One region of the Alteromonas sp. MmMcT2-2 genome, then DNA from elsewhere that is predicted to be linked to it. Evidence: riboswitches for the same ligand, from Rfam matches in the RefSeq annotation. Region 1 holds a riboswitch; the other holds the start of a gene.
What was found. Region 1 has a riboswitch for thiamine pyrophosphate ahead of MHM99_RS06095 (TonB-dependent receptor). Riboswitches for the same ligand answer to the same signal wherever they lie in the genome.

Region 1 (9,231 bases):
TAATTTAGGCCCCGCCGCTACCATGAGGCCAAAACCGAGACCCGTTGCCACTGGCCCAATATACGCCAATAGTAACCAATCGCTTATATCGTAAGCCCCAAAATTAGGTGTTGGTTCAACTATCAGTGCAATAGCAAGCATGGCGAAACCTGCGATGGTAAACTGCCAGAAGACAGCTTCAATGACGCTTCCCTTCCACTTATGAAAAGACACTCTTCGAATAGCGACCGCCCACAATGCAGATGCCAGCAACATACCAAAGAGCGGTAGCCATGCTCCTGGTTGTCCCGAAGCAAACAAAATCATTGCACAGCCGATGGTAGATATACCGGTTAGAATTAATCGCTTAGAAGGCGGACGTTGCCGATACCATAGAGTGTCGATAAGCAGCATCCAAAGCGGTGTAGTGTAAATAAGAATACTGGCCGTGCCGGCAGGAATAAACTGCAGTGAGACAGTAATAAGCCCCATTGATAGGATAAACTGAAAAAAGGCAACGACAAACACCACCGAGCGATCTTTACGATTGAGCACCGGTAAACGTTTTTTGGTGATAAGTACAAACAGCGCGAGTACTGGAAGGCTTAACAAGAAGCGCAAGCACACCATCCATACAGGCCCTACAATCTCAAGCCCTAATTTCATGCCTGGCCAGTTAAGTCCTAAACACAACACCGCAACCAAAAGCATTTTAATGCCTTTTGATTGCTCTTTTTCCGCCACCGATGATGAAGACATGCGTTTTAAAAAATCCAATTACACGAACTGCGTTAAGAGAAGTTTCTACCGCCTGGTAAGCTGAATGTAGGCGGAGAATTTTGAGGGCGCAAATATAAGTGAATTAGCAAGGGATTAAAACCTTCCTGACCGTGTAAACACGCCAATTTATCGACCAAATGGTCAACTTTTTCAAACCTTGTGGAAACTTTGCTATACGGGAATATTAGAAGGCAGGGTTTGTCCACTTCATGATTTTAGCGTTTTCTTTTTGTGCGCTGTTTCCATTACTCTTGTCATTCCCGTCATCATTACTTTTTACGGTGTAATAGTTTTTGCGGGTTTCTATATGCTGAAACCCCGAGCTCTCGTAAAGCGCAATAGCAGTATGGTTACTTTCACGCACTTCTAGCCACATTTCACGCATTGCATTTTTTACCGATGTCTCAATGACAAAATCAACTAAAGCGCGACCTACCCCCTTGCCTCTTGCGCCACTGTCTACCGCAATATCCATCAGCGTAGCTTCATCAACGACCTCAAGCATGATGGCATAGCCAACAATCTTGTCATTTTCAAAGGCAAACACCCCGTAATAGGGTTTCGTGAAACAGTCTGCGAAGGTACTTAGTTTCCAAGGCGACACGTGTGCCTCTTGATGGATAGCATGCGCAAGTTCAATGTGCTCGTTAAAGCCTTGTGGCGGTACGATTGTTAACTTCATCGACGCGACTACTGTCCGTTAGCGGAGTGGTTTAATGCGCGTGCTGCGCTAATAAGCTGCGCCCACAGCTCCCGTTTTTGCACAGTTGAGAGTTTAAGCGGTGTGGCTGGCAATATAATGGCCGTTTCGCTTACCGATAGCGTACGGCCAATCATTATGGTGTTAGCCCACTGTGACGGTATACCCAACTGAACACAGGCTAGCTGCAAGTCTTTTAGCCATTGCTGTGATTTCGCTTTCTGTTCGGCACTTAACGGGATACCTTCTGGCGATACCGGCCCGTTTACGCCAGTAGGCTTTGTTGAAGACTCATGCGAGGCAACTGCATTGTCGTAAGACGTAGAAGTGTTGTGTGACTGTGAAGCACCTGTTTCGGTTTGCCCTACTTTCTCTTCATTTTGCGACGTGCCAGGCGTAGAAAGTTTTGCTGCCCCGCCGTCTTTAGGCTTAGCCTTACCTTTCGCGCTACTGCCAACATTTGCCCGCAACTGAGCAAGACGTGATTGCTTTTCTTCTTGAGATATTGGCGTTGAAGGCGGCTTATTGGTTCGAGCGTTTTGGCTGTAGGGTAACTGTGCCGATGAACTACTAGCAGTGCCGACGTTGCGTTGTACTGCATTAGTATTGTTTTGTTTCGCTTGGTCTTCCTGCTTTAGCTCAGTGTAGGCGTCTTTGGTGATCCAAACCGGGATCCCCATTTCCTGTAAAACCGCCTGCTGATATGAAGTAAGAGACATTGCGCAAAAACACCTAACGTGGATAGTTCATTGTATTTGTTTAGTTTACTAAAGTTGCAGGCTTGGTTGAATAACTATCGCGTTCTTTTGCTCGGATTGTACTTGCTGTTTAATGCTCAAGCGTTAATTCATAAGGGTTGATTCTTAAGCATTATTCGCGAATTTATAATGCCTAGCCCTTGGTATAAGAGGAAATAAAACAGCTGCAGCAAATTAAGTACTAGCAACAAAAACCAATAAAATTGAAGAAGAATTTAACAAAGAAACGATTTAGGATTTGAACGTAAACGTTCACAAGAAGAGAAAGTGGCAGGGGTGGAGGGACTCGAACCCCCAACCATCGGTTTTGGAGACCGCTGTTCTACCAATTCGAACTACACCCCTAGCGCGATGTGCATTATACGGATGACATTAAAAAGGTAAAGCCTTTTTATCACTACCATGCACTGCATGCTTAATTAACACGCAATGCGCTGTTTTTTCAATCGAATAACACCAAATAGGCTTTATCCATCACCTGTGTTTTGTCTTAATGCCCGCTTTTAAACCGACTTTTATGCAGCGTCACTTTTAAATACGGAGCAGTTTATGACAATTAGACTTTATTGGCGTTAAGCGCAGCAAACCACAGGTCATTAGTGATAGCGACAATCTCGGTGTGCAGATCAAATTTCGCTATCGCGTCGTGCTCATCGATATTCATTAGCTTGGCGTAATGCTTAACGAGCTCTCTACTTTCATTAATTTCAAGTTTATTGATAAGGCAGCAACTTGCTAAATCGAAGTAGCGGTTTCCCATGGCGGCATATTCCCAATCAATAATTTTGAGTGAGTTATCTGCGCTCAGTAATACGTGATTAGTTAGCAAGTCATTATGACATAACACATAGTTGTCATCGTCTTGTTCACTTTTTATTACTTGTTTCCGCAATGATTGGGCTTTTAAATAAAGCCCACTGCTCATATCGAGCTGTGCAACATCAATATAATGCTGCCACCTTGATGCTAAATCTAATGGCCTAGCGGTAATGGGCAAAGAATGAATACGAGCGAGGGTGTTGGCCAGCTCGAGCATTGAAAGCGTCGCACTGTCACTGTGCTCTAGCCACTGCTCAACCCAGATGGTTTCATCATCACTTAACCATACAGGTTGCGGCGCTACCCCCAACCTATAAAGCTGTTGCTGCAAAGCAAATTGGTGCGCACGATTAACCCCACTAAAGTCATCATCGCCCATCCATTTCACCGCTAAGTCGACAGGGTTATGATCCGACTTTGGTTGCCCACTACTTTGAAGGTTATTTGCAATCAAGGGTAACTGACTATCTGCGAGCTCTTGAACGCGGTAAACGTGATTTACCGCTCCAGCAGGGTGTGACGAAATTTTCGCACTGTCGCTAAGATTAAGCGCCTTTTGCAGCGTGGCGATGATATCCAACCTGTTCACCTTGTTTTTTATATTGTACTAGCCACTGGTAATACCCAAATACCGCAAAACCAACATAGCCTAAGAACAGGCAAGCAGATAATGCATAACCCACTTGCAGGTATAAATAGGCGGACGCTAAATTGATGAAAAACCAATAAACCCAGTTTTGCAGGATTTTATGCGCCACCATAAATGTTGTGACTACACTCAATAAATTAATGCTCGCATCTAATAGTAGGTACTCACTATTGAACTGTGAGCCTGCCACCACAGACAGAACCCAAGCGAGCAATAACATACTCGGCACAATGAGCAAATGAGCCCAGAACGGCCAATAAAGCACTGGCTTAACATCGCCGTTTTCCGCCCCTTTCGACCACTGATAATAGCCGTATCCCGCCATTATCATGTAAAAGAAGTTAAGCGCAGACTGAAATGGCAAAGTCACCTGCCAAAATAGCCAGGTGTAAATTGCGGTACTCACAAAGGCGCACAGCCAACACCAGCTGTTCTGTTTAGCGGCTAACAGCACATAGGCAATAGCGAGGACAACCGCTACCCACTCTAAAAGCGAAGTAGCGGCAATTTGTGAGGTAAACTCAGAAAAAAAGCTAGCCATTAAGATGGTTTTCTAGATTGCATGGCATCGAAGTTTAAGAACTTGGCCACGAAAATAGCCTGCCCCACTTCTTCATGGGTCCTTTGCATTTCTTCGCCAAGTACTTTCATAACCACACCATAGTCACCTGTAACCTGCGTGCTGGTTGAGCTTGTTGAAACTGTAATATCACTATAACTATTTAACCTATCAATGAAATCTTGAATAGGTGGAATGTATTCGTTAACCAATGGGTACAACGACAGTTCAACCATAACTTGCATGTCTGTTTCCTTTTATTTTAAAACGCGTACTTAACAGTAACGCCAAACTGACGACCGTTACCTATTTGGTAATATGGCTCATCGAAGGCATACTCATCGCGAGGGTCGTTGCTGAAACCACCGAATCCACGGGTGTAGTACTCACGATCAAGCGCATTTTGTACCCACAGTGATGTCTGCCAATCACCGTGCAACACCACAATCTCCGAATTAACCAGCGTAGTACTTGGCGAGGTTACATCATGGCCGTCAGAAAAACGGTATTCGCTTTTGTAATCTACATCTACACGCCAAAGCATGTTATCTGTAAGTGCGTACTCACTATACAGGTTTGCGGTCCACTTAGGTGATTGAGCCTGTCTTTGCTCAGACACTTCAGTACCGTCTGCAAGCGTATACCCTTCAAAGGTAGCGCTTAGGTAACCAACACTTGCATCAAGCTGCCATGCATCACTAGCAATCCAGCTAAGCTCCAGCTCGGCTCCTTTGTTTGTTCCTAAATCAGCATTATCAATAATATCTACGAACCCTGCCGTACCGTCATCACGAGTGATAACGTCAAAATCACTCACCTGAGTATCTTTTCTATCCATATAGAAAATTGCAGCACGAGCAATTAGGTCAGGCGTAAGTAATGGGCCCTTAACGCCTACTTCGTAGTTCCAGTTATACTCTTCGTCGAAGAATCGCTGATTGTCATTCACGCGGCTGTCGGGGTTAAAGCCTGCCCCTTTATATCCGCGTGAAATACTGCCGTAATAGAAGTGATCGCCTTGTGTATACTGAAGCGCGACTTTCCCGCCGACCATGGTGGTGTCAAACGCGCGAGTAAGCTGGTTGTTATCAGCGTAATCAAAATCGTAGTTTTCGACTCTTAACCCTGCTAAAAGTACTAAATTTTCTTTCAAACGACTTTCAGTCTGAGCATAGATAGCAGTCGTCGTAGGCGTGTATTCACTGGCAAAGTCACTATCCAAATAAGTGTACTGACGCAGCAGCTTTTCTTCCGTGCTTTTATAAAATACGCCTATTGTCCAGTCAGTCATACCATCAAAAAGTGCGGCACTGTCAGACGACACGAAACGCATCTCTCCGGTCTGTGTTTCTACATCGCGATAATAGGCGTCAAAAGACGTATAACCCCACGGGTGAAACCCTGTAAATGTCCAGTCTTCATCATAGCCATAAGCAATATTGTGAGAAGCATGAGTAGCAATTAGAATAAGGTCGCCCGCTGCTGTATTGGTTGTAGAGCGCGCGCTAACAGCGTGGGTTTGGTGTTCGTCAAATCCTGGTTCATCAGACAGCGTTTTGTTGTCATTGTCTAGCGAGAATACATCGTAACCGTTATCGATATCGTACCAGCGATAAGTAAGTGCAAGTGTGGTTCGCTCATCTACGCTGCCTTCAAGGGCAAAGCGCAGTGCGGTTTCATCGATCTTCGCGGTATCGCTTCTATTTAAGAACGTATTCTCTACAAAGCCATCACTGCGATTATGAACCAGCGCAACACGATAGCCCCAATCCGTGTTGATATCATCACCAGTGGCGCCTTCAATACGGTAACTCTCTTTGTTCCCAATGCGGGCTTCAACGTAGTCTGGGGCGTCGCTACCCACGTCATTACTGGAAAGTTTAACCGCACCGGCCAATGCACCTGTGCCGTATAAGGTAGCCTGAGGTCCGCGATATACCTCTAGTTGTTTAGTATCAAAAATAAGACCTGCCGCAGCAAGGCCTGAAAAATCAAATTCATCGACGATAAAGCTTACCGAAGGATTGATAGGCTCGGCGAACTGACTGCGCTCTCCGATACCGCGAATTTGCACGAAGCGGCCGCGAGACGCACCAGCTGCAAAGTTTACGTTTGGAATACTGTTTAGCACACTGTCGATATGGCTCGGCTGTCTACTGCGAAGACGCTCTTGATCTAAAATGGTCGCGCTAGCACTTAACTGGTCGAGTGTAGTTTGACGAAAATCACCAGATACGACGACTCGCTCAATATCTGATGGCGTGCTATCTGAAGTGTTACTTACATTGGCTTGTTGCGCATAGGCCGCAACGGAACTAGCAAGCAGTGAAAGTGTGAAAAGTGTTTTATACATGGGATCTCTTATTCTTATTTAAGAAAAAAGATCCGGGTCTAACGGCAGGTGATAAGGCTATATTGTGAACCATCCCTACGCCGGTATTATCCGGATCAGGTTTAAGGGTTCCCACGAATGTGGATCTCAGACCGAAAACGGACACCCCTTGGTATAGTGTTACGCTGCTTAAACTAGCAAACTCAACATCTGCGACGGAGTCTACCAGTTCGATACACGCCGTCAAGCAGATAAGACGTTAAGCTCACGTAAGGTTTTTATATATGATATAAGGCGTTGAAAGCTTGCGGCTATTCAGCGTCAATATTGATATTTAGGCGACGTACTTCATCGTCAGTTTGTGCTTTTAAAACTTCCAAGGTTTTGCCGTGTGCCGTCGGTTGACGCGTATCAGGGTCGACTTTTACAAAAACGATATCGTCTGCAAAACAGATGGTTTTCTTGGTTGCTTTGTTGCGTACCAAGCAGCTTACGGTAATAGATGTGCGGCCCACAGCTTTAGTTTCTAGACCAAACTCTACGATATCACCCTGCATAGCCGGTGATTCAAAACTAATTTCACCAATATGCTTAGTTACCAAGCAATTAGTTTCTAACTGACAAATAGCCCAAATTGCAGCTTCTTCGTCTATCCATTCTAACGCGCGGCCACCGAACAAAGAATTGGCGTAATTAAGGTCGTTTGGCATAACTAGACGCCGAGAAAGAAAGCGCATTCGAATTCCTCATAATAAATCGCTACTATAGCGTTAGATTATACCGAAAAAACTGATTCATGGCGCTAACTCAATTACGCGAATGGCTTTTAGCCCCCTACTTTGAAAATAGCGGCGAAAATGGCTGCAAAAAAAGCTCTCACGCTTCACACCTATCAAACGTGACTTACCCACTTCACCGGAGAATGCTTGTTGTATCTGGCAATGACGATTTTTGTGAAGCTGCCATACGTAACGTTCAAGCCTTTGTAGATGAAGTTTCATCTATAAGCGTTGCGAATTTCACAGGCGATACACTCAAGGGAAAGAACCGTAAACAAGTACTGGGGAGCGAATGTGACATTGCCACATTGGACTGTCGCGATTCGTTCAAACCTGGCGACGTGATGGCAGTGGCGGGTATCGTTAAACGCAGTGGTTGTTTAATACTTATTTGCCCTGCATTGAGTGAATGGGTTAACAATATTTCGGTCTCGTTCCTGTCGGAGGGGTTTACGCTTACACAGAGTCGATACCTCGAACGTTTTATAAAGCACCTGCGCAACAACGACTACGTGGCATTTCACACTGAAGAAAAAACCACACTTCCAGATACGGCTATGTACCGCATTAGCCAAGGCGTAACGTCAAACGTCTATAGAGGCTCACTATTTAAATCAGAAGAGCAAGAGCAGGCATACAGTCGTTTATATCAAGCACACTCACTTAATAAACTAAACGCGCTGATTACCGCCCCAAGAGGCAGAGGCAAGTCATCATTATTAGGTATATTCATTGAAAGCCTAATCAGACAGGGTAAAAATGTACTATTAACCAGTGAACGCTTTGATAATGTGAAGAACGTGCTTTCACGTATTCACCAGTACGAAATAGCAGGTGTCAGAACACAACAACCATCCACCGCTAACATTCAAACCCAACTAATCCTTGGTGATAAGAATGAGGCAGCGACGTTTGGCAGTGTAAAATGGGTGCCCCCTGACAGTGCCTTGTTATATACCACAGAAGATGAAAAGTACGACGTTGTAATTGTTGATGAAGCGGCTTCAATCCCCCTCCCGGATGTATACCGGATCATAGCCAACCACAAGCAGTGGGTGCTTAGTACTACGCTTTTGGGTTATGAAGGTTCAGGCAGTGGTTTTATTCACAAACTCATCCCTAGTTTACCGCCATCAGCTATCCATTTAAGACTATCAACGCCGTTACGATGGTTCGAACATGATCCCGTTGAAGCTTTTTTTAATAACGTGTGCTTATTTGAAGATGATAAATCGTGTCTTACACAAGGACAAATCGAAGCGATAAGTAACGATAAAACGACAGAGAAATACGATTTTTTCATCAGCACGTTTGCAAGTCTCGAAGAACTCGAACTTCAGCAGATAATGTCACTACTTGCACTTGCACATTATCAAACCACTCCAGATGATTTCATGCGATTAATGGACAGCCCGGATGTGCTTGTCGCAATACTAAAACTGAGTGGCTATGTTATTGCAGCAGCCATTATAAATATAGAAGGCGGTGAATATCTGCGGGATACGGCATTTGGGATCGCCTCAGGAAAGCGCCGTCCTAAAGGACATCTGGGGGCACAACGACTCACTCTGCTATCTGCTGAAGCGAAAGTCGCTACCTTCAAATACTGGAGAATTAACCGAATTGCTGTGAATACCAAGATACAAGACAAAGGCATTGGTAGTCTTTTACTGAAAAAAGTAAACAAGGAAGCCCAAAAGCTAAGTGTTGATGCAATCTGTACTTCCTATGGAACCACACAAAGGCTAGACAACTTTTGGACACGAAATGGTTTTGAAATTGTTGATTATGGGCGTAAGCCGAATAAAGCCAGTGGTGAAACCAGCGCTTTGGCAGTACTACCGCACACCAAAAAAGCAAAACAATTAGAGTCTGA
Region 2 (9,231 bases), on a different contig from region 1:
TTTGATGCCAGAAATTTTCACCTATAAAGGCGACGCAAATAAAACAGAACGTAGCGATTAAGAAGCGGGAAACATGTTCTGCTGGGTACTCAGCCACTATTTTTTCTTGATTGTAGAGCATAAAAATAGCGATACCCATGGTTACTGCTACGTAAACCATGGCGGGCTTGAAACGCACAACAACTATCTGAATAAAAAGCAGGGGAAAAATAAAATAAAGCCCAGTGTTATTGAGCCCGCCGGTATAAACCAAGCCGTTTATGGTAAATGCTACCACTAAGCCTGCTAAATAATAGAAGACATCGACGCGAGGGAACATATGGGATAACGCCACATTGGCGTACACAAAAGCAGCTGACCCCGCCAGCGTTCCAACGAGCAATGGGTTGTTTGTGCCCATGTTGATCCACGCCATAAACGCCATAATGGTGCCACCAACATAAGATATGAAATATAGCGTTAAGCGCCTTCGTTTTGCTTCCGCTTCATCTTGCTGAGCACTTCTAAGTAATTGACGCAACGACGAACTGTCCATAAAAAGACTTATCTCCGCATTTAAAACTAATTAACCATTATTCCTTTCAGCATAGACTGAATGTTCAATAATAACCAAGGAGAAAACTGCGCCTAATTTCAAACATTAATACAGAAAATGCGTATACTACGGGGTATATCGTATGACGTTATGTGATACATCGTTTTAGTTTCTTTTTATATAGTTTGGAATAGCCATGAGTCACCTCAACACTACCCGCACCGTTCGAATTGCTACTAGAAAAAGTGCTTTAGCGCTTTGGCAAGCAGAGTATGTGAAGGCAAAATTGTTGGAGCATTATCCGTCAATGAACGTTGAGCTTGTGCCTATGAGCACGCAGGGCGACAAAATTTTAGACACACCTCTGGCGAAAATAGGTGGTAAAGGGCTTTTCATAAAAGAGCTTGAAATTGCCATGCTTGAAGGCCGTGCCGATATTGCCGTGCACTCTATGAAAGATGTACCGGTTGAATTTCCTGAAGGTTTTGGCCTTCACGCTATTTGTGAGCGAGAAAACCCGTTTGACGCTTTTGTCTCAAATAATCACGACAGTTTAGATGCCCTGCCCCAGGGCGCAGTAGTAGGTACGTCTAGCCTTCGCAGACAGTGCCAAATTCGCAAGTATCGCCCTGACCTTATCATTAAGGACCTGCGCGGAAACGTGAATACTCGCCTAGCCAAGCTAGACGCAGGTGAGTACGACGCTATTATCTTAGCTTCTGCTGGCCTTATTCGCCTTGAAATGGAATCTCGTATTCGCATGCCGTTACCTGCTGATATTTCACTACCCGCCGTTGGGCAGGGTGCCGTAGGCATTGAGTGCCGTAACAACGATGAAGAGCTAATTAAGCTGCTACAGGCGTTGAACCATACAGACACTAATACACGTGTTACCGCAGAACGCGCCATGAACGAGAGATTGGAAGGCGGCTGCCAAGTACCTATTGGTAGCTTTGCCACGCTTGATGGCGATGTGCTGACACTAACCGGTATGGTTGGTAAGCCAGATGGTTCAGAACTGCTCTTTGCTTCTGCTACAGCGTCGCGAGAAAAAGCCGCAGATATTGGTGTTGAAGTAGCGGAATCCCTTCTTGAGCAAGGTGCCGGTGAAATCTTAAAGGCGCTTTATAACTAAGTTATAGTTTGTCGAATGCGTGCAGGTTTACGCAGTAAAATAAAAGGATGAAAATTCGATAGTATGTTGCTGTTTACACGCCCACTGCCGAAGTTAAAAGCAAGCGCTTCTGCCTTTGAAAAAGCCGGAATTGACGCGGTAGGTATTGCCACGTCTAACATCATTGATATTTCGTCTGAAAGAAAAGCTGCTGCAGAATTTTTAGCGTCAAATGCAGTAAACGCAATTGTTGTTACCAGCGTATATGCTGTAGACACCGTTATTGAAGGCTTACGCGAAACGGCTAACGAATTACCATTGATCATAGCTGTGGGCGATGCCACTGCACGAAAATTACAAGCGGGACTTCAGGCGTTTTCATCGGCGCAGGTTGCTATTCCCGAAGCCCATACATCCGAAGGTATACTGGCAATGCACCAACTTAATGAGGCAAACTGTCAGCATGTCGTTATCATTAAGGGTGAAGGTGGGCGCGACGCCATAGCCACTGGATTAGACGAAAAAGGTATTTTAGTGAATAGCTTTTGCGTTTATAAAAGAGAGCAACTTACAAGCCCAATTTACACAAAGCGGTGGAAAATGGGCGAAGTTAGCGGCATTATCGCTACAAGCGAAGCAATGGCACTGCAACTAATTGCGCAATTTGGCCAAGCACTTAGATCTATTAAATGGTTAACAGTGAGCGACCGAATTGCCAAAACCCTCACTAGCCAAGGCATTGAAGAGGTAGCGGTTTGTCAGCGAGCCACCGATCAGGCACTCATCGCCTGGGTAAAGGATAACTGGGAGTATTGAATGGCCAACAACAATGAAAGTAGCCCACAAAAAGAGGAACTCGTGAAAGTGGAAGCTGAAAAAGACGTTATCGAATCTTCTGCCACGCACAGTGAATCAACACCGTCTGGTGCTGCTAAAAAGAAATCGTCGGGAAATGGTCTACTGTGGTTTGTTGTAATCATACTTTTCCTTATTGTGCTTGGTATGGCTGGCGCAGGTTACTGGTATTACATGCAGCAACAGTCGGCAAGCAAGGACTCTGAATCTGCACTTCAAACGACGACCTCTCAGCTAAACACTATTGAGCGTGAGCGCGCTGGTCTTGTTGCCTCTATCGACAAAGTAGCTCGTACCAACCAGACGTTAGAAAGCACGGTAGCCGAATTAAAAGCGCAAAACGAAAAGCTGACGCTGCAAGCTGAGTCGACTCTTGAACAACTAAATAATATGGAAGGTCGCCGCCCGGCAGACTGGCTTATTGCTGAAGCTGATTACTTAGTTCGCATGGCAGGCAGAAAGCTTTGGTTAGAAAACGACGTACGCACAGCAATTTTGCTGCTAGTTAACGCAGATAAACGCTTAAAGTCGTTGGCCGACCCATCGGTACTTCCGGTTCGCGCAAATCTTGCTGAAGATATTCAAACCTTACAACAGCTTAACCCTGTATCACAAAGTTCCGTCGCCCTCGCGCTTACGGGTATGATTGCTCAAATTGATAAACTGCCACTTGATACCTTCGAAAAACCAGAAGACGCCAATGCAGACGACACGACCTTATCGGAGTCAGCTGACGACTGGCAGGAGAACCTTGCAAAGGTGTGGCGTTCACTGGTGAACGATTTTCTTACCATAAAAACCATTGAAGGCCCGGTTGAACCAGTGCTTTCACTAGAAGCCCAGTTCCTAGCAAAAGAGCAGCTTCGTCTGCAGCTTATGCACGCGCAAACCGCCGCGCTTCAGGGCGATGCAGGGCTTTATAGCCAGTCGCTTCAATACGCTCAAACGTTAATTATTGAAAAGTTCGACACAGAGAAAAGCCAGGTATCGGGTTTTGTAGATGCACTACAAAACCTCATTGCTACCGACGTATCGCGCCCAATACCTACAGAGCTAGCGTCACAAAAACCACTAGAGCGTCTACTGGATAGCCGCGTTAAGCAAGTGTTCGGACAAGGAGCAAGTGCACTATGAAATGGTTAGCTATTGCCCTTGCGGTATTAGCCGCATTTGTTGTTGCACTCATTGTTGGCCCGATGTTGTTAGGCGATAAGGGCTACGTACTCATATCACTGGGTAACACCGCTGTTGAAATGACGGTGATTAGCTTTTGTATTTTAGTGATTGGTGCCGTCATTGCCTGGTACGTACTATCCCGACTGGTATTGTGGGCGTTAAGCCTGATCACAGGTTCACATAAATGGTTCGGCACCTTAGGTGAGCGCAAACGTAAGCGTGCGTTCTACGACGGCTTACACGCAATGGCTGCAGGTGATTTTGATACGGCTCAAAAGGCGCTAAGCAAAACCACCAACGGCGATTTCGAAGGCGTTAACTATTTGGCGTCAGCGCAAATTGCTTTTGCCAATAACGATTTAGCCAAAGCCCGTTATTTCCTCGTTCAGGCAACTGACTTTCCAAAAGCGAAAGTAGCCGCAACGGTCATGCACGCGCGTATTGATATGGCTGAAGAAAAATACGATGCGGCACTAGAGAAACTTAACGAACTTGACGAGCAAGAGCGCGAGAACAAGCAGGTTGTGCAGTTAAAAGCGCAAATTCTTGCCAAGCTAGGTAAATGGCAAGTACTTCAAGAGAATTTGTCAGGCTGGCGTAAAGTATTGCCCAAAGCAGACTACACTGCGTGGAGCCAGCGCATCGCCAAAGGTAAGTTTGCCGAAATTGCCAGCAAACAAGGTGCTGTCGAGCTTAAATCGTATTGGGAAACCCTACCTCGTAAGCTTCGTCACGACGATGCTTACCGCGCGGCCTACATTCAACAGTTACTTGACCAAGGTATGCATGCCGACGCACAGAATTTGCTAGTTGAATGGCAAAAACGTGGCCCGAATAGCGCCCTGTTTCCGCTGTTCACGCAGCTTAATATTCCTGATGCATCGCCATCACTACGACTGCTTGAAAGCTGGATAAAGCAAGACGAAGAAAACGTGTCGCTATACTCCACGCTAGGTCAAGTTGCATTTAACTCAGGCGATGATGTGTTGGCGGAAAAAGCCCTGCTTAAAGCCACCAAAATGAAGTCGCGCAAAGAAGACTTATTGCTGCTGTCTGCAATTAGCGAACGCAAGCACGACACAGCCACTGCGCTTCAGCTTTACAAGGAAGGTCAGCAGCTAGCCAGCTAGATGAATATTCATTTAGCTTTCTGGTAGTACTTGTATTACCCGTAAAATTGAAGATATAGTAAAAAGGAATTCTCAATTCGGGTTGTTTCAACCACAACCCGAATTGACTTAAACAACTTGTCGGAGTGCTTCACTGTTAACCCAGTAAGCTGAGACCGCGAAAGTGGGATCCGTAGAACCTGATCAGGCTAATACCTGCGAAGGGAACAAGAAAATACAATGTGCACAAGGTTAAACCGTGGTTTAGCGTTGTGAAGCGAAGTTGTTTTGCTGTTGATGATACAGACACACCCATGACGGTGCTGCTCGTCACTCAAGGTAAACTGTTCAAGTTTATCCCCAAGTCAACATCAACGGAGTAAAGGGCTGTAATCACCAAAACCTTTACCAACAATCTCGCTAAAGTAACGGGGTTATCCCCTTCAACACTTACACTTTGTATTCTCCTTCACTCCTGACAAGCATTTTTAGAACCTAAACTTAAAAGGTAAAATGCTATGTCGAACAGACGCGAACAGCGCCAACAAGCACAACAATTCATTAATGAACTTGCGGGCGAAGCTTACCCAAATTCAACACGCCACTACGAGTGTGGCAGCCGTGACGATATTCGTGTGGCCATGCGCCTTATTCACCAACACGACAGTTTAGTGGGTGGAACCGAAGACAACCCTATTTTAGAGCCTAACCCGCCCATTCCTGTGTACGACACCTCTGGCCCTTATGGCGACCCGCTAGAAAACATAGATGTACACAAAGGTTTAAGCCCACTTCGCCAAACGTGGATTGAAGAGCGTAGCGATACCTTTGAATTAGAGGGCGTTTCGTCAAGCTTTGCAAAAGAGCGTGAAAACGACATATTTACCGAAGACTTCCGCTTTATTCGCAGCCGCAAACCACTAAAAGCAAAAGCAGGCAAAAATGTTACCCAGCTTCACTACGCAAGACAGGGCATTATTACCCCTGAAATGGAATACATTGCCATTCGCGAGAATATGGGTCGCCAAGCCATTAAAGATGCCGAACTGACGCAGCAGCACAAAGGCGAACACTTTGGTGCGAATTTACCCGATACCATCACGCCTGAATTTGTACGCCAGGAAGTGGCCGCAGGCCGCGCCATTATTCCATGCAACATCAATCACCCCGAGTTGGAACCAATGATTATAGGGCGTAACTTTCTAGTAAAGATTAACGCAAACATTGGAAATTCAGCAGTCACCTCGTCCATTGAAGAAGAGGTAGAAAAGCTGGTGTGGTCAACGCGCTGGGGCGCCGATACCATCATGGATTTATCTACCGGCAGAAATATTCACGAAACACGAGAGTGGCTGCTGCGAAACAGTCCTGTTCCTCTTGGCACCGTCCCCATCTATCAAGCGCTAGAAAAAGTAAACGGTGTAGCCGAAGACTTAACGTGGGAGATGTTTAAAGACACCCTAATTGAGCAAGCCGAACAAGGCGTAGACTACTTCACCATTCACGCTGGCGTGCTGCTTGAGTACGTACACCTTACCGCAAAGCGGGTAACCGGCATTGTATCGCGCGGCGGCTCGATAATGGCAAAGTGGTGCTTAAGCCATCACCAGCAAAGCTTTCTGTATGAGCACTTTCACGATATTTGCGAAATTTGCGCTAAGTACGATGTGGCGCTGTCGCTAGGTGATGGCCTGCGCCCTGGTAGCGTAGCTGACGCTAACGACGACGCGCAGTTCTCTGAATTACGTACCCTTGGTGAGCTGACGAAAATTGCATGGGAGTACGATGTTCAGGTAATGATTGAGGGCCCGGGACATGTGCCAATGCATATGATTAAAGCGAACATGGAAGAGCAGCTTAAGCACTGCCACGAAGCGCCGTTTTATACCCTTGGCCCCCTCACCACCGATATCGCTCCTGGCTACGATCACTTCACTTCAGGTATAGGTGCCGCCATGATTGGTTGGTATGGCTGCGCAATGCTGTGCTATGTAACACCTAAAGAGCATTTGGGCCTACCTAACAAAGAAGACGTTAAACAGGGGCTGATCACCTACAAAATTGCAGCCCACGCTGCCGACTTGGCAAAAGGACACCCAGGTGCACAAATTCGCGACAACGCCATGTCGAAAGCACGCTTTGAATTCAGGTGGGAAGACCAGTTCAATTTAGCTCTCGACCCGCATACCGCGCGCGCTTATCACGATGAAACCTTGCCGCAGGCGTCTGGCAAAGTTGCGCATTTCTGCTCTATGTGCGGCCCTAAATTTTGCAGCATGAAAATTTCTCAGGAAGTGCGCGATGTGGCTAAACAAGCAGAGCAGCAAGAGTTTGAGAAAGAAAAAGGTATGAAAGACATGGCCCAGGCATTCAATCAGTCTGGCGCAGAGCTTTATCACACTGCAGATAGCAAGGTAGAGCTACCATGATGGCGAAAGCGTCCATAAGTCCTGCATCCAACAACCTCACCACTGCACTTCCTGTAGTGTGGTGTGTGGGAGGCGTTGACTGTAGCGGTGGTGCGGGTGTTACCCGCGACGCCATTACATTGGCCGATCTGAACATCCATGCCTGTGTGCTCACTACACAGCTTACCGTGCAGTCCAACTCAATCATGTTTAGTAAGGAAAGCATGTACGCGTCGGCATTAAATCAGCAGTGGCAGGTGCTGTTTGAAGATACCCCGCCACGCGCTATTAAAATTGGCGCTATTGCTAATGATGAGCAAGCGCTGTTGTTGTGTGCACGTATTCAAAAAACGTCTAACCCTCGCCCCTTCGTTGTATGGGACCCTGTACTGTCAACCTCGTCAGGTGGGGTGCTGAGTGAGTTAAGCGAAAGCGTAGTTGACGAACTGTTGAATACGGTAGATATCGTTACGCCAAATATCGATGAGCTTGCGTGGCTCACTCATTTACCAGTTGTTGATGAAGCGAGCTTGCTAACTGCAATCAATCGGCTAAGGAGTAAAGGCGCAAGGAGCGTTTACGTTAAGGGTGGTCACGCCCACTGGCAAAAAAACGTGAGCGATATTTTTGTTTGTGCCTCTCACACTCTTCGTTTTAGCCAGCCGAAATACGCTAACGGCAACCTTCGCGGCACAGGCTGTATGTTAGCCAGCGCATTAGCGGCATTCATTGTGCACGACTACTGCATTGAAGATGCACTTACGCTTGCTAATGCTTACGTCAGCGAAGTTCGTAGCCATACACTTCCGAAGCAATGCTCAGCGGCTAACGTAAATGCTATAAGTAGCGAATTTACCGCCTACTTTGCACGAACCAACGGTTTTCCCGCAAAACCAGAGAGCTTTCCGCTGGTGACCTTTCACCAACGTGGCGCCACTGCTAATGAAAAAAAACGGGATGAGGATACCCTTCTTGAAGCCTCGTCTTGTAAAGAAGCCCACTTTCCTGCACTTACTCATACTCATTTAGGCATCTACCCTGTAGTGGATAGTGTGCAATGGATAGCCCGCCTCTGGCCAACGGGCGTAAAAATTATGCAGCTTCGGGTTAAACAAGGCTCCCAAGAAGACATTCGTCAGCAAATAAAAGAGGCAATAGAATTGGTGAAACACACCAACTGCCAATTATTCATTAATGACTATTGGGAGCTGGCCATAGAACTCGGAGCTTACGGTGTTCATTTGGGACAAGAGGACATCGACACCGCAGACCTAAACGCCATCCGTAGTGCGGGTTTACGGCTTGGAATATCAACACACGGCTTCGCTGAAATTCAGCGTGTTCGCGCTTTAAACCCGTCTTACATTGCCCTTGGTCATATTTTCCCCACCAATACCAAAGACATGCCTTCAAAGCCCCAAGGTGTAGCACGATTAGAAAAATATGTGCAGCTTTGCGATGGCATTCCCACCGTTGCTATTGGCGGTATTAACTTGTCGCGCATAGGCGATGTAGCTAAAACCGGCGTTAACGGCATTGCTGTGGTAAGTGCAATCACTCAAGCAGCACACCCACTGAAAGCCTACCAAGCATTGGTTCAGGAGGCTGGATTTGCTTAGTCATTCAGCTACTCATTCACTTAGTCACTCAGTGGGCCAGCAGTTAGCGCATCAGGATATACGTCGCTACAGCAGACAACTCTTACTCGATTGCATTGATCACGACGGACAGCTTAATTTGGCGAATGCTCACGCTGTTATCGTTGGCTTAGGTGGATTAGGCAGCTTAACCGCCCGCTATTTAGCAGGCGCAGGCGTGGGCAGTATTACACTTATAGATGGTGACACCGTCGACATTAGTAATTTGCAGCGCCAGATAAGCTACAACGAAATGCACCTGGGCGAGCTTAAAGCCAAGTCGCTTTACAATGAACTGCGTAAAGTGAACTCGCATTTAAACATACAGTTTAAAAGCTTATTTGCTGATAGTAACAACTTACCAACGTTAATTGCATCAGCCACCTGCGTACTGGAT

Region 2: it holds a riboswitch for thiamine pyrophosphate, as region 1 does, so the genes downstream of both, thiC (phosphomethylpyrimidine synthase ThiC) here and MHM99_RS06095 (TonB-dependent receptor) in region 1, are expected to answer to the same signal.

Annotation. Positions count from the first base shown of each region.
Region 1 is NZ_JAKRFA010000007.1:22,076-31,306, forward strand. It holds gene MHM99_RS06060 (DMT family transporter) at 1-738, opposite strand, end outside; gene rimI (ribosomal protein S18-alanine N-acetyltransferase) at 944-1,441, opposite strand; gene MHM99_RS06070 (alanine acetyltransferase) at 1,450-2,178, opposite strand; tRNA gene MHM99_RS06075 (tRNA-Trp) at 2,486-2,562, opposite strand; gene MHM99_RS06080 (phosphotransferase) at 2,774-3,616, opposite strand; gene pnuC (nicotinamide riboside transporter PnuC) at 3,582-4,226, opposite strand; gene MHM99_RS06090 (hypothetical protein) at 4,226-4,489, opposite strand; gene MHM99_RS06095 (TonB-dependent receptor) at 4,507-6,597, opposite strand; TPP riboswitch at 6,653-6,756, opposite strand; gene MHM99_RS06100 (hotdog domain-containing protein) at 6,888-7,313, opposite strand; gene MHM99_RS06105 (GNAT family N-acetyltransferase) at 7,373-9,231, shown strand, end outside.
Region 2 is NZ_JAKRFA010000009.1:20,151-29,381, reverse strand. It holds gene MHM99_RS07655 (GGDEF domain-containing protein) at 1-535, opposite strand, end outside; gene hemC (hydroxymethylbilane synthase) at 732-1,670, shown strand; gene MHM99_RS07645 (uroporphyrinogen-III synthase) at 1,734-2,465, shown strand; gene MHM99_RS07640 (uroporphyrinogen-III C-methyltransferase) at 2,466-3,638, shown strand; gene MHM99_RS07635 (heme biosynthesis HemY N-terminal domain-containing protein) at 3,635-4,810, shown strand; TPP riboswitch at 4,922-5,033, shown strand; gene thiC (phosphomethylpyrimidine synthase ThiC) at 5,308-7,218, shown strand; gene thiE (thiamine phosphate synthase) at 7,215-8,816, shown strand; gene MHM99_RS07620 (HesA/MoeB/ThiF family protein) at 8,809-9,231, shown strand, end outside.